Regions from separate parts of the Bacillus sp. z14 (2026) genome, predicted to be linked through region 1. Evidence: riboswitches for the same ligand, from Rfam matches in the RefSeq annotation. Region 1 holds a riboswitch; the other holds the start of a gene.
The links. A riboswitch is a leader RNA that binds a small molecule or an ion and turns the genes downstream of it on or off. The one in region 1 is predicted to bind S-adenosylmethionine.
Positions count from the first base shown of each region.

Region 2: it holds a riboswitch for S-adenosylmethionine, as region 1 does, so the genes downstream of both, AC4G3O_RS13715 (methionine ABC transporter ATP-binding protein) here and AC4G3O_RS04315 (methionine biosynthesis PLP-dependent protein) in region 1, are expected to answer to the same signal.

Region 1 covers NZ_JBZFQK010000001.1:914,464-919,020, reverse strand. The annotation lists gene AC4G3O_RS04320 (M42 family metallopeptidase) at 1-607, opposite strand, end outside; SAM riboswitch class I at 741-845, shown strand; gene AC4G3O_RS04315 (methionine biosynthesis PLP-dependent protein) at 1,029-2,129, shown strand; gene AC4G3O_RS04310 (ABC transporter ATP-binding protein) at 2,272-3,057, shown strand; gene AC4G3O_RS04305 (ABC-2 family transporter permease) at 3,061-4,557, shown strand, end outside.
Region 2 covers NZ_JBZFQK010000003.1:567,318-571,874, reverse strand. The annotation lists gene AC4G3O_RS13720 (YrzE family protein) at 1-1,130, opposite strand, end outside; SAM riboswitch class I at 1,360-1,471, shown strand; gene AC4G3O_RS13715 (methionine ABC transporter ATP-binding protein) at 1,594-2,613, shown strand; gene AC4G3O_RS13710 (methionine ABC transporter permease) at 2,631-3,281, shown strand; gene AC4G3O_RS13705 (MetQ/NlpA family ABC transporter substrate-binding protein) at 3,299-4,168, shown strand; gene AC4G3O_RS13700 (M20 family metallopeptidase) at 4,225-4,557, shown strand, end outside.

The sequences.
Region 1 (4,557 bases):
CTTTTAACTGTTTAATGATATACATCAGTATGCCGACACTCGCTTTATCATCTAAATGACGGGATTTAATAAATCCATTGTCTGTCAGTTCAACACGGGGCTCGAAGGAAACAAAATCACCTACAGAAATACCTAGACCTTCTGTATCCGTCTTGCTTTTTGTCACAGCATCAATTCGAACTTCAATCGTTGCATCCTCGCGTTTAATATCTCCCATTTTCTGATAAACATGGACAGAAGTTTGATTTAAAAGAATCGTCCCTGTAAACGTTTTACCTTCAGCTGTATGGATTTTACAATATTCGCCTTCAACAGAATTCCAACGAAATCCGCCGATCATCGATAATTTTAAACGCCCGCTTGGTTTGATTTCTTTCACCATAGCACCTAATGTATCTACATGGGCTGTTAGAAAACGGTGCTTTGAATCATCCTGTCCCTTGATTGTTGCCAATAGGGCACCTTTATTTGTTTTTACTGCAGGTATTCCTTGAGATTGTAAAAACTGTGCTACATGATCAATTACTTCCGTTGTATAGCCGCTCGGACTTGGAATGGATACAAGGTCTTTTATGTACTGGAAAATTTCCTGGCCATTGGCTTTCATGGTTCCGAATCACTCCTTTTTATGTATAGATTTATTATATACCTTTGTTAAAAAGTTGGACAATAAAGGCAGAAATAACTTGCTTTTTTAGCAGTAGGACTGTAAATTTATAGTTAAATAAATATTCTGAAAAATCTTATCAAGAGAGATGGAGGGACAGGCCCTGTGAAGTCTCAGCAACCGCCAATATGGAAAGGTGCTAATTCCTGCAGGAACAATCATTCCTGGCCGATAAGAAGGGACTCACTCTAATGAAAAGTCTTCTTCTTGAAGACTTTTTTCGTTTTTAAGCATATTTTTATTCACTGGGAAAATGAGTGGATGTAAGTAATTCGTAACTTTGATGGCAAATTAGAGCCGGATGAAGGTAAATCAGAGTAACTGTATTTCGGGGATTAATAAAGAGAGAGGGGTCATACATATGACAACAGTTAAAATCGAAACACTCTTAGCTCAAATAGGCAATCGAAGTGAAACACAAACAGGTACTGTTAATCCGCCAGTTTATTTTTCCACAGCCTATCGCCATAACGGAATAGGGGAATCAACAGGGTTTGATTACATAAGAACAGGAAACCCAACCAGAAAATTATTAGAGGAAGCAATTGCCGAGCTAGAGGGTGGTAAACAGGGATTTGCCTTTAGTTCAGGTATGGCTGCCATTCACTCATTGCTATGTTTATTTTCTCCAGGTGATGAAATAGCCGTCTCTGCCGATCTGTATGGAGGGACATATCGGTTATTTGAGCAAATATGGAAGACGTATGGCATCAAATTTAACTATTGCCATACATATGAAGATTTCGCTGAATCCATTACGGAAAATACGAAGGCCTTCTTTATAGAAACACCGACAAATCCGCTTATGCAGGAAATGGATATTAAAGAAATTGCTCAACTGACCCAATCTAACAATCTACTGCTCCTTGTGGATAATACGTTTTATACACCCATTTTGCAAAGACCGATTGAGCAGGGAGCAGATATTGTTGTCCACAGTGCCACCAAATATTTAGCAGGACATAATGATGTATTGGCTGGATTAATTGTCTCAAAGAGTAAAGAGGTTGGTGCGCGCCTAGAAGAATATCAAAATGCAACAGGCGCTGTACTGCCGCCATTTGACTCCTGGCTTGTGATGAGGGGAATGAAAACATTGAGCCTAAGGATGAGGCAGCATGAGGAAAATGCTAAGATAATCAGCCGATTTTTAAGAGAAAGAGAAGAAGTGACAGATGTCCTTTATCCTGGTAAAGGGGGGATGATATCGTTCCGGCTGAAATCAGAGGAATGGATCAATCCATTTTTAAAAAGCCTTCGCATCATATCTTTTGCTGAAAGTCTGGGTGGAGTAGAAAGTTTAATGACGTACCCTGCTACACAAACACATGCGGATATCCCTGAGGAAGTGCGTACACAAAATGGAGTCTGTAATTGTTTGCTGCGCTATTCTGTTGGGATAGAGCATGCGAATGATTTGATTGATGATCTTATTCAAGCTTTTGAATCATTATCGGCTTAGGTTATTAGAAATTTGAACTTTACAGGCATTTAGGTGCATCATGAAGGATTCCAGAAGTAATACCTAAAAAGGATAAATTAGAAAATTATGCAAATTAACGACCCGTTTTGATATACTATACCAAAATGGGTCTTTGGGGAGAATGAAAATGGCTGAACTGGTGATTTCTATTAGCAATCTTCAAATGCATTATGGATCGAAAGAAGTACTTCGAGGAATTAATCTTGATGTAAACAAGGGACAAATTATTGGCTATATAGGTCCCAATGGGGCGGGGAAAACTACCACAGTTAAAATATTGCTTGGACTCCTTACAGACTATACAGGCTCAGTGAAGGTCTTTGATAAAGAGCTTTCTGAGGATAGGATTACCTATAAAAATAGAATTGGCTATGTGCCTGAATTGGCAGATTTATATGATGTATTGACTGCACGTGAATATTTGACTTTTATAGGTGAGCTTTATGGCTTATCTTATGAGCAGGCTGACCAAAAGGCTTTTAAACTAATGAGGCTATTAAATATTGAAGAAATGTATGATTCACGAATAAATAGTTATTCAAAAGGGATGAAGCAAAAGGTTCTATTAATTTCAAGCCTTCTTCATAATCCGGATATTTTATTTTTAGATGAACCTTTAAGCGGTCTCGACGCGAATAGCGTTATGGTCATTAAAGAATTGCTTGGACTGCTGGCAAGCGAGGGAAAAACTATTTTTTATTCCTCACATATCATGGATGTCGTCGAGAAAATTAGCAATCGAATTATTTTACTGCATGAAGGCAGGATTGTTGCAGATGGAAGCTTTGCAGAATTACAGGATGTTGGCAAGGAAGGAACTCTTGAAGAAATTTTTAACCAATTAACTGGTTTTACACAGCATCGTTCAATTGCCGAAGATATTGTATCTGTTGTTAAAGAGGATTAATAGATGAAAAAATTTATGAGTTTGCGTGTGTTGGATAGAGGACAAAAGCTCTTTCAGTGGATGGGAATTGATTATCCGGTTATGAGAAGAATTCTTCAGGTTAAGCTTACAATGGATGCCAGAAGAGTTCCAACTTTGATGAATGATGGGTCTGGAAATACAGGTAAGGATTCAAATCAATTTTTAAAATCCTTATGGGTTTATGCGCTTATGGGTCTAATACTGATTCCTTTTATTATTATGGGTGAAAATTATTTTTTCCAAATGAGTATGTTGTTTGCGGTATTTATGTTTTTTATCATTACATCTTTAATATCTGATTTTTCCCATGTGATGCTTGATATACGGGATCAGTCTATTTTATTGTCTAGACCGGTTGATGGGAGAACGGTCTCGGTGGCAAAGCTGATACATATTATTATTTACCTTGGCACAATAACCCTTATTTTTATTGCGCCTGCGTTCATTGCTGCTATTGTTACTCAAGGAATTGGCTTTAGTCTGTTATTTTTGCTGGTCATTATATTGATTGATATATGGATAGTCTTGCTTACTGCTTTAATCTACTTGGTTATTTTAAAGTATTTTGATGGAGAGAAATTAAAGGATTTTATCAGTTATGTACAAATCTCCTTGTCTATTTTAATGATTGTTGGCTATCAACTAACGGTAAGGATATTTGACCTTGTAGATAGGCAAGTAGAATTTACACCAACTTGGTGGAGCTATATTCTTGCGCCTATTTGGTATGCCGCTCCCTTTGAGGTAATACTAAATGGGAATTTTGCATGGCAATATATTCTCTTAATCAGCTTGGCTGTAATTGTACCGCTTGTTTCTGTCATTATTTATATTAAAAATGTTCAAAACTTTGAGCAGTATTTACAAAAGTTAACTAATCATACAGGAGCCTTATCGAAAAAGAAACGCAGTCATTTTTCAATGTTCCTATTACGAAATAAAGAAGAACGAGTCTTTTATCATTTCGCAAAAAACCTCATGAAAAACGAACAGGCGTTTAAACTGAAGGTATATCCATCTATTGGAATGGTTATTATTTTTCCGTTTATTACACTACTCAATCAATTCGGGGAAAATGGATGGAAAGGTATTCAAAATGGCAGCGGTTATTATACAATTTATTTCAGTGCGCTTATGATTCCAACTATTGCTATTGCACTCCGATATACCGATTCATATAAAGGAGCATGGATATACAGGGCCTCTCCATTACAGAGTGCTAAGTCTATCTTTATAGGTACATTGAATGCGGTTATGGCCAAGTATGTTCTTCCCATCTATTTGGCATATAGCTTTCTATTTATTCTTATATATGGAAGTGCTATCTTTTGGGATCTATTGATTGGTCTCTTTACGTTATTTATAATGGCAGTCCTGTCGTTCAGGACATATACAATTATATTGCCATTTTCTAAACCAACTTCTGCAACACAGGAGAATGAGGGGATTAAGACCGTTTTCCTGCTTTTCATTCTTGGC
Region 2 (4,557 bases), on a different contig from region 1:
GTGAGCGCATAGCCGAGCATAGAATCGACGCCTTCTTTAGGACTCGTGAAATCAGTGAAATAATACATATCTCCATTTTCATCAAAGATCGGACTTACATTCGCTTCGGTACCCTCATCAGAAGGCAGTTTAACATCTGATTTTCCAAATAGGCTGTTCCAATAGCCATGAATATAATTTCCGAAGTAGCTGTTTTGTGTACTGACGACTTCTGGTGCAACGGCACCATCAATAAATTCGGGCGCTTCAGAAAGGGAATAAGAGTTGGACTTCCCAGTTTTGGCATCCATCACCACAACACCTTTTACCTTAAAGCCATTTCTGGCAGAGACAAAATCACCATAAGAGCGAATATAAAATGGCGTGCCATTATCATCTACTTCAAGCTGTGAATCCCCATAGAATATGTAGGATGGATACTGTAGACGAATACGGCGCTCTGTTTCTTTATTGAAGAATGCAGAAGGAGTGTAGATCATTTCTGCATCAACAAATTTTGGGTTGGCTGATGAATCTGTAGCACTCAATATAAAGTAACCAGGAGTTTCTTTCCCTTTCAGCCATTTGAAGAATCCTGAAAATTCGACTGGAGCAATATAAACATACTCACCATCTACTTTTTGGATTTGTAAATTCCCTAATTCGTAGTAGCTCGTATTTGGTACCTGGCCAAATGCTTTTTTCATTTTATTGCGCGCGTATTGAGGAGGCACGCTGGCCGGCTTTTTATTTTCATCAAATGTTTGAATTTCTTCTTTGATGTCCATTTTAGCTATAGTATACTTTTCATCGGCATTGAACAGAAATGCCGTTAAAAAATAGAGACCGACAAGCAAACTACCTGCAAATAAAATACCCTTAATGGTTCTCTCCATACCCGTAGCAAGCATTGAACCCAGCAAGGTTAGTATGATGACAAAAATCCAAAGAGAAGAGATAGTTTGATCCAATAGGGTGAAGTAATAAAATAAAAATGCTCCAATCGTGATTAATGCAGCTAAGCTGACAAAAACAAGCAGTTTTGTTTTCCCCTTCATATGGATACGTAATTTTTCATTATTTTTGAATGGCACAAGAATAAGTGCCGATATAATCCCAATGATAATGGAATAGATGAAGATATTTCCCACAAAGTACCCCTCCTTATTTTTTCTATAATTTACCTTAATATCCTATACGAATAACTGGCCAAAATGATTCATGAATTGGAAATATTCATGAATTTTAGTTGCTGTAACTTGATTTAGGATATTCTTTATTATAAATCAAAAATATTTTAAATATTATAAATTATTATTGACATTGCTAAACAAGATAGGATATAGTTGGAAACATCAAATTTAATTGAATAGCAAGCGATTCTTATCGAGAGAAGTGGAGGGATTTGGCCCTATGATACTTCGGCAGCGGATTTTTACTATGGTAAAAATACTGTGCTAATTCCAACAAACATCTGTTTGAGAGATAAGAGGAAGCTTTAAGCGAACATATTTCTACTTGTCTTTTTATGTATATGTTCATACAAAGCCTCTTCTGTCTAATGACAGAAGGGGCTTTTTGCATTTCGAATTTTTTAGGCCTGGAGGAGAGAACATGATTGAGTTTCGAAACATAAAAAAGTCATATCAAGCAAATGGTCAAAGCGTAGATGCTCTGAGAGGCGTTCATTTAACGGTTGAAAAAGGGGATATTTTTGGAGTGGTAGGATACAGCGGGGCCGGGAAAAGTACACTTTTGCGTTTAGTTAATATGCTTGAACGGCCTACTGAGGGGGAGGTCCTTTTGAATGGTAAATCGTTTGCCAGTCTCAAAGCAAAGGAATTAAGGGCAGAGAAAAAGAAAATCGGGATGATCTTTCAACATTTCAATTTACTTCAATCTAAGACGGTATTTGATAATGTAGCGATTCCATTGATACTATCCGGCGTTCGTAAAGAAACGATTCAAAATAGAGTTCGAGAATTACTGGAGTTCGTGGGGTTATCAGCTAAGGGTCGAAGTTACCCGGATGAATTGTCAGGGGGACAGAAGCAGAGGGTTGGAATTGCGAGAGCTCTGGCCACGAATCCATCTATCCTGCTATGTGACGAAGCTACATCGGCATTGGATCCGCAGACGACCAGGGATGTTTTAGAGCTATTGAAAAAAATAAACCGAGAATACAATATAACAATTTTGCTTATTACACATGAAATGTCGGTGATTAAAGAGATATGCAATAAGGTCGCTGTCATGGAAAATGGGAGGGTTGTTGAGCAGGGTCCTGTTCTTGATATTTTTTCCAAGCCAACCACTGAGGTTGCCAAGCGGTTTGTTAGAACAGTCATTCACGACGAGATTCCGCAGAGCTTTTTGAAATCCTTAAAGGAGAATAAACCAGCAGTTTGGAAACTTAATTTTTTGGGATCTTCGTCTGGCAAGCATCTACTTTCAACAGTGGCGAAAAGTTTTGATGTCCATTTAAGTGTTCTTTCTGCCAATATTTCTGAAATACAGGAAACCCCTTTTGGGAATTTAATCGTTGAGGTCATCGGTGAAACAGAAGAAATAAAGAAGGCGATCCAATACATAGAGAGTGAGGATGTGCTCTTGCAGGAGGTTAAGCTATCATGAATGAACAGTTTTTAGGAATGGAAATTACACTTGAACAGTTACTGATTGGATTCAGTGACACACTCTATATGGTTTTCTTCTCCTTACTATTCGCGGCCGTGATTGGATTGCCTTTAGGGATTTTACTCGTCATAACGAGAAAGGGTCACATTCTGGAGAATAAGTGGGTGTTTAATATATTGAACCCAATCATTAATATTTTACGCTCGGTTCCCTTCATTATTTTATTGGTGGCTTTGATTCCATTTACACGATTGGTTGTTGGATCGGCGATTGGAACGAATGCCGCCATTGTACCGCTTGTATTTTATGCAGGTCCTTATATTGCCAGATTGGTTGAAAATTCATTATTGGAAGTTGATAAGGGAATTATTGAAGCAGCTCAGTCAATGGGCGCGACTGAATGGCAGATCATTTTTCGGTTTTTAATACCAGAGGGACTTAGCTCTCTTGTTTTAACCTTTACAACAGCAACTATTGGGCTGGTTGGAGCCTCAGCAATGGCAGGGGCAGTAGGAGCTGGAGGAGTTGGAGATCTTGCCCTCACCTATGGTTATCAGAGGTTTGACACTAACACCATGATTGTAACCGTTGCGGCACTGGTAATCATTGTACAGCTTTTACAATCCATAGGTAATACGCTGGCTAGAAAAATAAGAAGACGATAAAGAAGGAGATGGAAAAAATGAAAAAACTTTTTCTTACTATTTTAATAATTGCATGTACTGTCGTAACAGCAGCATGTGGAAGCGATTCGAAAGGCAGTGCAAAAGAGGGCAGCTCTACCATTAAGGTTGGAGTAAGCAGCGGAGACACAAGAATATGGGATTATATTGCTGAACTCGCTAAGGAGAAGGGGCTCAATATAGAGCTTGTAAAGTTCAGTGATTATATTTTGCCGAATACAGCTCTAAATGATGGCGAAGTGGATGCTAACGCATTCCAGACCATTTCTTACTTTGAAGAACAAGTGGAAGAAAGAAAATTAGATCTTGAGCCACTAAGCTCTACTGTTATTGCACCAATGGGAATCTACTCAAATAAGCATAAGGATTTAAAGGAATTGCCTGATGGGGCTAAAATTGCTGTCCCTAATGAAGGTACAAATCTTGGCCGGGCGCTACTTCTTTTGCAGGAGGCTGGCTTCATTACACTAACAGATAATTTTGATGGAATAGGCTCTTTGGAAAAAATTAAATCAAATCAAAAAAATATTAAACTCGAACTGGTAGCTGCCGGGAATACACCGCGTTTTCTTGAAGATGTAGATGCATCTATTATAAACAATAACTTTGCGGTTGAGGCAGGATTGACATTAAAGGATGCCTTGTTCCATGAAAGTGCAACGGCCAAACCATACATTAATATTATCGCTATAAAAAAAGGGGATAAAGACCGCGCTGAGCTAAAAAAACTGGCAGACATCTATCATTCAGAGGAAGTGGAGGATTTTATCCTTAAAACATTTAAAGGAAATACCATTCCGGCTTTTGTTTCAATAGAAGAATTGGTTAATTATCAGGATGCCTGGACCAGCCCGGCAGTCGATCAATGAATTACTTCGGATACTAACATAGGTATAAGATTATTAGAGAGATTGGAGGCAGAGCAATGATTAAAAACGAAGGTCGCATTTTTCATAAAGATATTATCAATGAATATATAGATCAGCAGAAAAACAAATATATAAATATAAGCCACCAAATTCATGAAAATCCAGAAATAGGGAATGAAGAATTCTTTGCATCTGAAACACTGACCAAGGTATTAATCGATGCTGGCTTTGAGGTAACAAATGATATTGCTGGCCATAAAACTGGATTTTTAGCGAGGAAATCATCCTCAAAGCCGGGGCCTACGATAGCTTTTCTTGCCGAGTATGATGCGCTTCCTGGCCTTGGCCATGCATGCGGCCATAATATCATTGGCATCACCAGCGTAGCG